DNA from 4 places in the Serratia sp. NPDC078593 genome. Region 1 is predicted to be linked to each of the others. Evidence: predicted binding sites of a transcription regulator. Region 1 holds the regulator's gene; each other region holds the start of a gene.
The links. The regulator LexA, encoded in region 1, represses DNA repair genes until DNA is damaged. The targets are predictions, from matches to a motif close to TNCTGTATGTACATACAGNA.

Region 1 (3,299 bases):
ATTCGCGCCACGCGCGCCAGCTTCTGCGCGATAATTTTATCGGTGCCGTGCTCGGTCGCCATGTGGCGCAGAGAAACGGTATTGGAGAAGCGAACGAAACTGTCGCGCCCTAGCCACAGCACGGCGAAGAACTTCTGTACGCCGTTGAGCAGGCGCAGATGCGGCGTACCATGGCCTTCGCGGCCCGGCGAACGGCCGAACATCACCGAAACTGGCAGCATCTGGATATCGAGATCGGAATTATTACGGTGCAGATCCAAATAATCGTGGAACAGCTTTACCGACTCTTGTTTCGGCGTGTAGTAACGGAATACGCGTGGGCCATCGTGAATAAACACGTAGCTTGGCAGCACGGCGCCGTCGATCTCCAGCGGAATAAGGGGATCGGGCAGATCCTGCGCCAGGCACTGAGTGCGCAGCGTCAGTAAGTCTGCCTTGGAGTTATAAGGTAAAACGTACAGAATCGGACGTGAGGGATCTAACCCTAATTCCGTGACCGGATCTGACGGGATAACCTTACTTCTTACCAATAATTTTAATGGTAAATTCAATAGTTTATAGTAAATTTTACGCCAACCTGACATAACAACGTGAAGCCTCTTGTTAGCAATGCGCCGCAAGCATACCAGAAACCGCGAAACAGATCTGTGGTGTTAAAAAAACCAGAGCGGTTAAAATGATGACTCATCACTTATAAAAGGCTCCGTGCAACATGGCAAATCAAGCAACCGGTTTGACCCGCATTATCAAAGCGTTTGGCTATTCATATAAAGGTTTAACCGCCGCCTGGCAACATGAAGCGGCGTTCCGCCAAGAACTGGTGGCGGCGGTATTGGCAATCCTACTGGCGGCGTGGCTGGATGTGGGGGCGATCGCGCGGATTTTATTGATTGGTTCGGTGGTGTTGGTGATGATTGTGGAAGTGCTCAATAGTGCGATTGAAGCGGTCGTCGATCGCGTTGGCACTGAGCACCATGAGCTTTCAGGCCGTGCCAAGGATATGGGCTCGGCGGCGGTGTCACTGACTATCGTACTGGCACTGTTCGTGTGGGTGAGCGTCGTGTGGCAGCACCTTGCATAATGCCTGGCATTAATGTTGCGAAGCGCTACGCTAATCCCTGATTTTTATTCATTCTCCGGTTCCCAATCTGTGTTCACCTGTATATACTCACAGCAAGACTGTATAAACAAACAGGGGGCGGAATGAAAGCATTAACAACCAGACAGCAAGAGGTCTATGATCTGATTCGCGATCATATTTCGCAGACGGGCATGCCGCCAACGCGTGCTGAGATCGCACTGCGTCTGGGGTTCCGCTCGCCAAATGCTGCTGAAGAACATCTTAAAGCGCTGGCGCGCAAAGGCGTGATCGAGATCGTGTCCGGTGCTTCACGTGGGATCCGTCTGTTGATGGAAGACGAAGACGGTTTACCGTTGATTGGCCGTGTCGCTGCCGGTGAACCGTTATTGGCACAGCAACACATTGAAGGCCATTACAAGGTCGATCCTTCCTTGTTCAAACCGAATGCAGATTTCCTGCTGCGGGTTAACGGTATGTCAATGCGCGACATCGGCATTCTGGACGGCGATCTGCTGGCGGTGCATAAGACCCAAGACGTGCGTAATGGGCAGGTCGTGGTGGCGCGTATCGAAGACGAAGTGACCGTCAAGCGTCTGAAAAAGCACGGGAACGTGGTTGAGTTACTGCCAGAAAATAGCGAGTTCCAGCCGATTGTGGTCGATTTGCGTCAGCAAAACTTCACGATTGAAGGTCTGGCCGTCGGCGTGATACGCAACGGCGACTGGATCTAAACCGTAGCCCCCGCGTTTAATCGCCTCAGCATTGTCTGGGGCGATGTCATTTCTACATCGAAATTATAACCCTCTTATTTCAAGGCGCAGCCAACATACCTGAAGCTTGAAAGATAAGGGTCTGGACGGAATCTGTCAGATTATGCGCCTGCTTGCCACCTTCACCAGCGATACCGATAAAGCCTTATGGCGTTTGGCGTTGCCGATGATCTTTTCCAACATCACCGTACCATTATTAGGGCTGGTCGATACGGCGGTGATTGGCCACCTCGATAGCCCGAACTATCTGGGCGGCGTGGCGGTAGGGGCGATGGCGACCAGTTTTTTGTTCATGTTGTTACTGTTTTTACGCATGAGCACCACCGGGCTGGCCGCGCAGGCTCTGGGGGCTAAAAACCCGCAGGCGTTAGCGCGTGCCTTCATGCAGCCATTGATGCTGGCGCTGTTGGCGGGTTTCGCCATTGTGCTGTTGCGACATCCGTTGATTGACCTAGCATTGCGCATTGTCGGTGGCGATCCCGACGTACAGGTGCAGGCGCGTTTATTCCTTGAGATTCGTTGGTTAAGTGCCCCCGCTGCTCTGGCGAACATGGTGTTGCTCGGCTGGCTATTGGGAGTGCAATACGTTCGTGCGCCGGTGATTTTATTAATTGTCGGTAACCTGCTGAATATTGTGTTGGATATCTGGCTGGTGATGGGATTGGGCTGGAACGTGCAGGGGGCGGCGACGGCCACCGCCATTGCTGAATACGCGACGCTGTTGCTTGGTTTAGGGCTCAGCTATCGGGTGATGCGGATGCGCGGTATTTCGCTCACGACGCTGCGTGACGCTTGGCGCGGCAATTTACGCCGTTTGCTGGCGCTTAATCGCGACATTATGCTGCGTTCGCTGTTGCTGCAACTGTGCTTTGCCTCACTGACCATTTTTGCGGCGCGGTTAGGTAGCGAAGTGGTGGCGGTGAATGCGGTGCTGATGAATCTGCTGACCTTTACCGCTTACGCATTAGATGGGTTTGCTTATGCGGTTGAGGCGCATTCGGGGCATGCCTATGGGGCGCGTGACGATCGCCAGTTAAAGCGCGTTTGGCATGCTGCGTGTCGGCAAGCCTGCCTGGTGGCGTTGGGATTTGCCTTGGTTTACGCTTTCGCTGGGCAGCACATCGTTGCTGCATTGACCTCGTTAACCGAATTACGCAGCTTGGCGAACCACTATCTGCCGTGGCAGGTGGTGCTACCGGTGGTGGGTGTCTGGTGTTATCTGTTAGATGGCATGTTTATCGGCGCCACGCGGGGGGCCGAAATGCGCAACAGCATGGCGGTTGCCGCCGCAGGATATGGCCTGACGCTGTTTACCGTTCCGTGGTTAGGTAACCACGGATTATGGTTAGCGCTGGCGGTATTCCTGAGCTTGCGTGGACTGTCTCTGGGGTGGATTTGGCATCGGCATAACGTACAGGGCAGTTGGTTTGCACGTTCCAAGGTTGAAT
Region 2 (3,299 bases), on a different contig from region 1:
CTAGCACTAGCGCCCGGCTAATGGCTAATTGTTGCTGTTCGCCGTCCCCCAAATCGCCAGCCCGCCGGGTTAGCATCGCGTGCAAATTCGGGAACAAATGAAAAATCAATGGCGGGATGCGGCGGTTTTTATCGCGCCCGGCCAGTAACGCTACCTGCAAATTCTCTTCGACGCTGAGTTGCGAAAATATTTGGTGCCCCTGCGGAACATAACTAATGCCGAGTGCGGCACGTTTTTCCACCGGTTGTCGCAGCAGATTTTGTGGGGGTTCGTCAGGCCGTTGCCAAATCATACTGCCACTGACGATCGGCAGATGCCCCATAATACAGTTGACCAACGTGGTTTTTCCGACGCCGTTGCGTCCCAGCAGCGCCGTACATTGGCCGCGTGGCAGTTCCAAGTTGATATCCCATAAGGTATGGCGTTGTCCGTAAAATTGATTGACTGAACGTAGGATTAACATTCGGCATTCTCCTCAAAGACCGGTTTATCACTCATCGACCCTGTGCTTCCGTACTTTTTTCCTTCCCTCGCGGTTAGCGATTTCTTTCCCGAGTGCGTTAACGTCCAGAATAAAATGCCGTTTCTCGCTTTCTATAACATCAGGGCGGATTTGGGCTAAACAGACAATCTACCGTCAAAAATGATGCTTTGTGGCTGAATGTTGTCCTTATCACGTCTTTCTGAGGCTGAAGCCTGTTTTTCATCGGCGATGGGCGCGAAAGCGCCAACAGATAATTCTGTTGTTTCTTGCCGATCTTGAATCTGTCTGTACTTTGCTTGCTAGGGCATGTTGCAACTCTCAGGCCAACTTTTATGGACTGGCTATTGGGCAGGTTTATTATGGCGATGTTAAGCGGAAAGCGCAGGGTGACAGGCTCAGAGGTCATGGGTGAAATATCGTCAAAAGTTAACCCGGACATTTTTTGCACTTTTCCAGTGCCACAAAACGGCGGGATGGTGCAAGCCTTAGCGGCTAATTATTGAAGATTGCTGAGTCACAACAAAACCTTGGATAATTCTTAATTTGGCAAGGGGGCTTTTTAGTCTTTATCGGCATAACTACCGCCATAAAAGTGTAAAAAAATAACTAAAAAAGCTAACCCGGAGCAATTAACAGGGAAAAAGTGATTTTTCTGCAACTCCCGTGGTTGGCGGGGCGGTGAGAGTTATCCACTATTCCTGTGGATAACCTTGTGCATTAGATTTAGAAAAGCGCTCTAAAGCGAGAGCGGACGCGGGTTGTCTGCGCATTGTCCGGATTCTCGTCTTTTTATTAATTTTGTTTAATTTCAGTAAGTTAGTTAAAATCAATATGTCATTGCGATGAAAGATCTTCTCCGCGCGGTTTTTCATCATGCTGCTATCGAAAAGTTAATTCGTGACAGAATCTGGGGATAAAACGGTTATTGACAATAAAATTGTCACGGTATTGTAACGCTTACGGTGCAGCGGCAATATTTCACCGCGCAATAAAGCAACGAATACGCTTGAAGCTGGTTTTATATCCAGTATCATACGCAGTGGCGAAAATCATGACGGCTTCCCATACTTAGAGGCCGTACTCAGTGGGCATCAGCATCGCTAACCGTTTGAATAGGGATCGGCCGCAGGGAACAATGCGGCGACGAAAAAGATGAAGGGTATATGAGTAAACTTTTTAAACTGCATTCCGATTTCAAACCGGCTGGCGATCAGCCGGAAGCGATACGTAAGCTGGAAGACGGCCTGGAAAACGGCCTGGCGCACCAGACGCTATTGGGCGTAACGGGGTCGGGTAAAACATTTACCGTCGCTAACGTTATCGCCGATCTAAACCGGCCGACTATGGTGTTGGCACCGAACAAGACGCTGGCGGCGCAGCTGTACGGTGAGATGAAAGAATTCTTCCCGGATAATGCGGTAGAATATTTTGTCTCTTATTACGATTACTATCAGCCAGAAGCCTACGTACCGAGCTCAGACACCTTTATCGAGAAAGATTCCTCAGTGAATGAGCATATTGAACAAATGCGCCTGTCGGCTACCAAAGCGCTATTGGAACGGCGTGATGTGGTGGTGGTCGCCTCTGTTTCGGCGATCTATGGCCTGGGCGATCCGGATCTGTACCTGAAGATGATGTTGCATCTCACCAAAGGTATGATCATCGATCAGCGTGCGATCCTGCGCCGATTGGCGGAGCTGCAGTATACGCGCAACGATCAGGCGTTCCAACGCGCGACGTTCCGGGTTCGTGGGGAGGTGATCGACATCTTCCCGGCGGAATCAGACGAATTGGCACTGCGGGTTGAACTGTTTGACGAAGAGGTCGAGCGTTTGTCGTTGTTTGATCCGCTCACAGGTCAGGTTGAACAGGTCGTACAGCGCTTTACCATTTATCCGAAATCGCACTATGTCACACCGCGGGAGCGCATCCTGCAAGCGATGGAAGAGATCAAGGTCGATCTGGCCGATCGCCGTAACGTGTTGCTAGCGAATAATAAATTACTGGAAGAACAGCGTTTGACGCAGCGTACGCAGTTTGATCTCGAAATGATGAATGAATTGGGCTATTGCTCAGGGATTGAAAACTATTCACGTTATCTTTCTGGCCGTGGCCCGGGTGAGCCGCCACCGACCCTGTTCGATTATCTGCCCGCCGATGGTTTACTGGTGGTGGACGAATCGCACGTGACCATTCCGCAGATTGGTGGCATGTACAAAGGCGACCGATCGCGTAAAGAAACGCTGGTGGAGTATGGGTTCCGCTTGCCTTCTGCGCTGGACAACCGCCCGATGCGTTTTGAGGAGTTTGAAGCGCTGGCGCCGCAAACCATCTATGTCTCCGCCACGCCGGGCAAATATGAACTGGAAAAATCCGGGGGCGATATCATCGATCAGGTGGTGCGGCCGACGGGGCTGTTGGATCCCGAAGTGGAAGTGCGCCCAGTGGCGACGCAGGTTGACGATCTGCTGTCGGAGATCCGCAAGCGCGTCGCGATCAACGAACGCGTATTGGTGACGACACTGACCAAACGTATGGCGGAAGATCTCACCGAGTATCTCGAAGAGCACGGCGAGCGGGTGCGTTATTTGCACTCGGATATTGATACCGTTGAACGTGTCGAAATCATTCGTGATTTGCGTTTGGGCGAGTTTGACGTATTGGTGGGCATCAACCTATTGCGTGAAGGGTTGGACATGCCGGAGGTATCGTTAGTCGCGATTTTAGACGCCGATAAAGAGGGCTTCCTGCGTTCAGAACGCTCACTGATTCAGACTATTGGCCGTGCGGCACGTAACCTGAACGGTAAAGCGAT
Region 3 (3,299 bases), on a different contig from region 1:
GAAGAAGCGGGCATGGACGGAGCGTTCGGTCTGCAACCGGGCTGGCTGCAAGCCGATATTCTGATCAACACCGATTCTGAGGAAGAAGGTGAAATCTACATGGGCTGTGCGGGTGGGATTGATTTCATCACAACCCTGCCATTGCAACGCGAAGCGCTGCCAGCCGATTACCAAACGCTGAAGCTGACCATCAAAGGGCTGAAAGGCGGCCACTCTGGCGCAGATATCCATTTGGGGCTGGGTAACGCCAACAAATTGCTGGCGCGCTTCTTGTTTGATCATGCACCACAGCTCAATCTGCGCCTGCTGGAACTGAACGGCGGTACGTTGCGTAACGCAATCCCGCGTGAAGCCTTTGCTACCGTCGCAGTGCCTGCCGATCAAGCCGACGCGCTGAAAGCGCTGAGCCAAGCCTTCCTCACTACGCTGCAAAATGAGCTGTCAGCCAAAGAGAAGAACATTACCGTGCTGTTGGAACCGGCCAGCAGTTCACTGCAGGCGATGACGGCCGACAGCCAGCAACGTTTTCTGGCCTTGATGAACGGCACTCCCAACGGTGTGATCCGCATGAGTGATGCGGTGAAAGGCGTGGTGGAAACGTCCCTTAACCTTGGCGTCGTCACCACTGGCGAAAACGAAGCAGAAATCATCTGCCTGATCCGCTCGCTGATCGACAGCGGCAAGGATTATGTCGTTGCGATGCTGACCGCCTTGGGCCAATTGGCTGGCGCGCATATTGCGGCAAAAGGGAGTTACCCTGGCTGGCAGCCAGACGCGAACTCACCGGTGATGCATCTGGTGCGTGAGCTGTATCAAACGCTGTTCAACAAGACGCCAAACATTATGGTGATCCACGCCGGTCTGGAATGCGGCCTGTTCAAGAAGCCTTACCCGAATATGGATATGGTTTCTATTGGGCCAACCATCACCGGCCCACACTCGCCAGATGAGCAGGTGCATATTGAAAGCGTTGGCCTGTACTGGCAATTGCTGACCGAATTGCTGAAAGCGATTCCTGAGCGCGGTTAATCGCTTCTGGGCCAGCCTCATCTGGCCCTTACACATCCCACGGCAGCAATAGCTGCCGTTCTAATTGCGGATCGAGCAACGTCACATGTAACCCAACCAAACGCACTCCACGCCCCTCGCGCCGTTGTTGCCACACCTGCCTAGCCACATCCAGTAAGTCATCCTTATGCAGCACCGGCCAGACATGTTCTTGGGTGGTCTGTTGGAAATCTTGAAACTTCAATTTCACCCCCTGCCTGGCGATGTGTAAATCTGGCTTCACTTTACGTAAGCGCATTTCCAGTTCGGGATACAGCTTCTCGACAATCAATTGTTCACAATCTTGCCAATCATGAATATCTTCTGCCAGCGTCCGTTCTACCCCCACCGACTTACGCAGCCGAACGGGAGAAACCTCGCGCTCATCGATGCCTTGGCAGCGTTCCCACAGCACACGGCCAAATTTGCCAAAACGCTTTAACAACGCGGAGAGATCGTAGTGTTGTACATCCGCACAGGTGCGCAACCCGACCTCTTCTAACCGTTTAGCCGTGACTTTGCCTACGCCGGGAATCTTACTGAGCGGCAACTGTTGCAAAAATGCCGGTACTTGCCCGGGAGTAATCACATATTGGCCGTTGGGCTTATTAAGCTCAGAAGCAATCTTGGCGAGGAATTTTATCGGGGCGATACCGGCCGAAGCCGTGAGCTGCAACTCATCAGAAATGGTCTGCCGGATCTGTTCAGCCATTAACGTTGCCGAGCCGTTACAGTGTGGGCTATCGGTCACATCCAGATACGCTTCATCTAATGAAAGCGGCTCAATTAACGCGGTGTAACGGGCAAATATTTCGCGAATATGCAGCGAAACCTCTTTATACGCCGCCATACGGCCGGGCAACAGGGTTAAATGAGGGCAAAGTTTTAACGCCATCGCCGTCGACATCGCGCTGTGCACGCCATAACGCCGCGCCGGATAATTGGCGGTGCTGATCACTCCACGCCGATCGGCACTGCCGCCTATCGCCAAGGGAATATCGCACAGGCTGGGATTGTCGCGCATTTCCACTGCGGCAAAGAAACAGTCCATATCGACATGAATGATTTTACGCATCGCGCCTCCAATAACACTGTATAAGTATACAGCCAAAATAGTAAAGCTCAAGTCTGCCAAGCGCGAGCGTCATCATTACCGCAGCATAATTTTGCGGCTGTTAAAAAAGCTTCATTTTTCAAGCGTATGATTCCTGCACAAGATGCCCCGCCAACGTAACATTGACTTGACGTCCACAAAGGTAGGTTATGATCACATTTGCCCGTAGTTTGTTCGTTATGGCATTAGCACTACTTTGCCCACTCGTTAATGCAGCCGACCACGGCGCCCCGGCGATCGTCGCCCATCGCGCTGGCACCGCCGATGCACCGGAAAATACGCTGGTCGCGATTAATAACGCGCTAAAAAATGGCGCAGATGCTATTTGGATCACCTTGCAACAATCCAAAGACGGCGTAATCGTGCTGTATCGCCCTGCCGATTTGCACTCACTGACCGACAAAACCGGCGCGGTGTCTCTCTATACTGCCGATGAGCTGGCCAACATCGATGCCGGTTGGGCTTACGGTAAACAGCAAGGACATCCGTTTCGCGGCCAAGGAATAGGGATTCCACGGTTACGTACCGTCTTAGAGCGCTTCCCCAATGTGCCGTTTTATTTGGATATAAAATCGCCAGATGCCGATCCCGCGCGGTTTGCCCACGCGTTGCTAGCCACATTAAAGCAAACCGACAGCCTCAAGCGCACACGGGTGTATTCCACCGACGCCCGTTATCTGAATGCGTTACCCAAAGCGATCAATCGTTTTGAGTCGCGGGATACCACCCGCACGCTATTAGCCAACATCACGATGGCGCATCAATGCGATATAGCGGCAAGCGGTCACTCACCGCGCTGGTATGGGCTCGAGCGTGCGCGCGATGTAGAAGTTGTAGAAAAGTACACGCTGGGCGAAGGCCGTTCAAAGGCAAAACTGGTCTGGGATAAAGAATCGATCGATTGCTTCCGCTCCAAAGGGCGCACCCACATTATTTTATTTGGTATTAATACGGCAGAAGATTATCAGCAGGCACTGGCACTCGGCGTCGACGGTGTCATGGTCGATTCACCGCTGATGGCACAGCAATTTCGTACTGCGAGGTAATAATGCGGGGTAATGGCGCTGCACGCAGCGCCTCAGACCGTAGACAAAGCCTGTTATTAGGGGGAGCATGGCGATGGGGTCGTCGTGGCGTA
Region 4 (3,299 bases), on a different contig from region 1:
ACCGTTGTTCACGTTGCCTTTGTAAGGCATACGGCCAAGCCAGTCATAGCCCAGCTCGAAGCCCAGGTATTGGTTCGCTTGGTAACCCAAGAACGCACCAGCACCCAGTTGACTTTCATGGGTAGGGCCATTGCCGATACCATGTTCGTAACCGTTGCCGTAGAAGCCTACGTCATGATACTGGGACCAGCCCAGTTTCGCACCGGTGTACCAGGTGTTATCTTTTGGGGCGGCTTGCGCTACGGTAGCGAAACCAGCCAGTGCCACTGCTAATGCGATAGCTGTCTTTTTCATTTTGCGCCTCGTTATCATCCAAATAGGCAATGAGCTTTAAAGCTAATTTTTAAGCCCTTGGTTAAATTCCTTCGCCAAGGTTTATGCCCTCGTTTGTTACTCTGCCAGTTTTTCTGGCGTTATAGAGCAACCTTGGCGATGTAAAGTCTACAACGTGGTGCGAAAGTTACAAGTGTGATGTGATAAACCTCTAAAAAAAAACGTAGAATTGTACATATTTGCTAACACTCTTAGCTTATTTTTTAAGCTTTCTTGGGTGTGAAATGTCGCGCCAAGCCGCATCCGTGCTCGTTTTCTACCTGATCCCATGAAGGTTCCGTCATCGGGAAGAAAAAATGATGGGAAAAGTCCTAAATTTACTCAATGATACAAAGAAGAGTGAATTTTTAACGTCGAACACTGTCCCTTGCTCGGGTTTATGTCACGTTGTGGGCGCATAATAAATCCATAGGCGTTACCTAATTCAGCTGCACGACGTAATTTTAGCCGATCATCGTCTGTTAGGTCAGGTAGCCACCCTAAAACCACGCTGTAATTCCCTGTCAATAACGCTTTTTCCATTGCCTCTACCGTATTCTGCGGTGTGATTTGGCTCAGCTGGACCACTTTTTCGAGCGGTAAACCCGATTGCTGCAGCCACAGTTTGCTGAGTTTTTGCTGCGGGGTTAACCACAAAAGCCAACGTGACTGCATACCCAATTGTTGTAGCAACGGAACCAACAGCTGGGCAATGGCGGGTTGATGCTCATTGTAAACAAGTTCACTGATAAGACCTTTTTCTTCGTGAGAGCCGAATGCCCCCGCAGAATTATTCATCGCCAACGGCGTGTGGCTAAAATGAGGTTTGCAGAGTGATTGAGTACGCATAAGTATCCCGCCTGTAGATGCACTGTATGTATATACAGTACATGCGACATAACAGAAGATCAACTCAATTTTTCGTAACGTCTCGCAGATTTACGATCATTTTTTAAGCTAGAAGATTTTGTGATTGGCAGGTAAGTGCTTAATGCGTATTTTTCTAATTAATTGTTCCACTTAGTTTTATTTCATTGATGTAAGAAATAAATCCCTAGCAAATTACCAATGGAGAGGCTTATGAAAAGGATAACACTCGCAAGAGTCGCGCAGGCTAAAGCCTGTTTTTCTGCTTTAGGTCGGATTACTACCCGTTCACAGTTTGGTGGCTACGGCCTTTTGGCCGATGGCGTTATGTTTGCCGTTGTCACCGAAGGCGAAATGTATCTGCGAGCGACTCATCGCATCGAGTCCGAGTTTCGTGCTCGCGGGATGGCGAATATGATTTATTCAAAACGTGGTGCGCCGATTGTCATGCGTTATTACTGGGTTGATGATGACTTATGGCGAGATCGCAACGAACTGGTTTGTCTTGCTTGGCAGGCAATGCGCGAAGCGAACAAAGAAGCGCAGGTGAAAAAGAACAGCGATGAAAGATTGAAGAATTTGCCGAATATTGATGCTGCCATGGAACGCTTACTTTGGCGTGTCGGTATTTGCGGTGTGTACGACCTTCGTTTGCAAGGACCCAGACGTTCATTCTTAAAGCTTTTCTACCAACAAAAAAATCTCGGGCATAAAGTGTTGTTGTCTTTGGCGGGTGCATTGGCAGGTTATCATCATGCCGCCTTGCCCAAGGAGTTACGGGGGGAGCTGATCAACTGGTTCGATGAGGTCATTCCGCAGGCTGCGGCGGAGAGCCCTCCGCCTTATCGTTATAGCAGTGCTGAATAATCAGTGTGATTGACCAATGAGCGTATTGAGTGCCGTCAATTCAGGTAATAACTCAATGACCAATCCTATTTGCTGCAACACCAGTTGTTCTTTGCTTTCGGGTTCCGGCGTCAACTGATTAATTCGCGTAGAAAGTGTTTCCAACGCAGCAGTGATGCGTTCGCTGTCGTGCAATTCGTGATGCAGTGCGCCATCGACATAGCAAACAGCATCGTTCAGCAGATCGAGCACTTCGGTATTGGTGAGTTGCTCGCGATGAGCGCCTAATGCAGAAATATAACTTAGCAATGTGTGATTGAGACAAAGTAGCCGAAAGGCCGCTTCCTGGGCAGCTTTATCCGCTTTGGGATCGGCCGACATATTCGAGATGACAGAGGCTAATTCGGCATCGCAGTTATGCGCATCACGACGTGCGATGCGGTAAGGCAAGCTATTGTCTTTGCCTTGATGGTATTGGATTAATATGGCATCCAGATAACGGCAATCTGCGTTTAAGGTCTTGCTTACAATGGAAGGGAGCTGGCGAAACTGCCAGTCCGGCCAGATAAATGTCACTGCGGCCCAGGCAATGGCACAACCTAACAATGTGTCATACACGCGTGGCGCGGCGACTTCAAATCCTTCCCCTAACAGATTAAAGCACAACAACACAAGCAAGGTAATAAACAGCGTGGCGTGGGCGTACTGTACCGTGCGGAAAGCAAAAAACAGCACGCCGCTGATCACGATGAGAATCAACTGCCCTTCAACTGAGGGCACAAAATACAGGATGGGGAGGCCGACTATTATGCCTGCTAAGGTGCCCACAACACGTAATGCCAGTCGTCGCCGCGTAGCATTATAGTTTGGCTGGCAAACAAACAAACTCGTCAGCAATATCCAATAACCGTGTTGCATACCTGTCACTTGGATAAGCGCGTAGCCCACACATAGCACGATTGACATACGAATTGCATGGCGAAACAGCGCCGATTGTGGCGTCAGATGGCGGCTGATACGCAGGCGGATATCGCTCCAGCCAGTCAGCCGATCGTCCGCTAGGCTGTTTTCTTCCGCTTGGCCATTCGCTAGAGCCTGTTCCGACTCGATGTTAGCTAATTGCGCATCGATAGCGCGTAGGTTTTTTAGCAGATGAGACAGGGCTTTGGCGAGATCGCGATTATCGGCCGTGATCGCGAGGTGTGTCAACGCTTCGTCTATGCGGTCGAATGCCGGTTCGAACCGATTGTTATGCTGGTATTTTTGCCTCAGCA

Region 2: uvrB (excinuclease ABC subunit UvrB) is a predicted target of LexA. The motif match lies at 1,495-1,514, and genes of this name have one in related genera.
Region 3: dinB (DNA polymerase IV) is a predicted target of LexA. The motif match lies at 2,137-2,156, and genes of this name have one in related genera.
Region 4: sulA (SOS-induced cell division inhibitor SulA) is a predicted target of LexA. The motif match lies at 1,182-1,201, and genes of this name have one in related genera.

Annotation. Positions count from the first base shown of each region.
Region 1 covers NZ_JBNNGK010000022.1:5,186-8,484, reverse strand. The annotation lists gene plsB (glycerol-3-phosphate 1-O-acyltransferase PlsB) at 1-584, opposite strand, end outside; gene ACQKDS_RS18175 (diacylglycerol kinase) at 713-1,081, shown strand; gene lexA (transcriptional repressor LexA) at 1,204-1,812, shown strand; gene dinF (MATE family efflux transporter DinF) at 1,955-3,299, shown strand, end outside.
Region 2 covers NZ_JBNNGK010000002.1:237,058-240,356, forward strand. The annotation lists gene ACQKDS_RS03215 (ATP-binding cassette domain-containing protein) at 1-463, opposite strand, end outside; gene ACQKDS_RS03220 (hypothetical protein) at 603-923, opposite strand; gene uvrB (excinuclease ABC subunit UvrB) at 1,648-3,299, shown strand, end outside.
Region 3 covers NZ_JBNNGK010000019.1:52,420-55,718, reverse strand. The annotation lists gene pepD (beta-Ala-His dipeptidase) at 1-1,029, shown strand, start outside; gene dinB (DNA polymerase IV) at 1,058-2,122, opposite strand; gene ACQKDS_RS17500 (glycerophosphodiester phosphodiesterase family protein) at 2,311-3,207, shown strand.
Region 4 covers NZ_JBNNGK010000020.1:51,900-55,198, forward strand. The annotation lists gene ompA (porin OmpA) at 1-294, opposite strand, end outside; gene sulA (SOS-induced cell division inhibitor SulA) at 655-1,161, opposite strand; gene ACQKDS_RS17835 (TfoX/Sxy family protein) at 1,393-2,046, shown strand; gene yccS (YccS family putative transporter) at 2,047-3,299, opposite strand, start outside.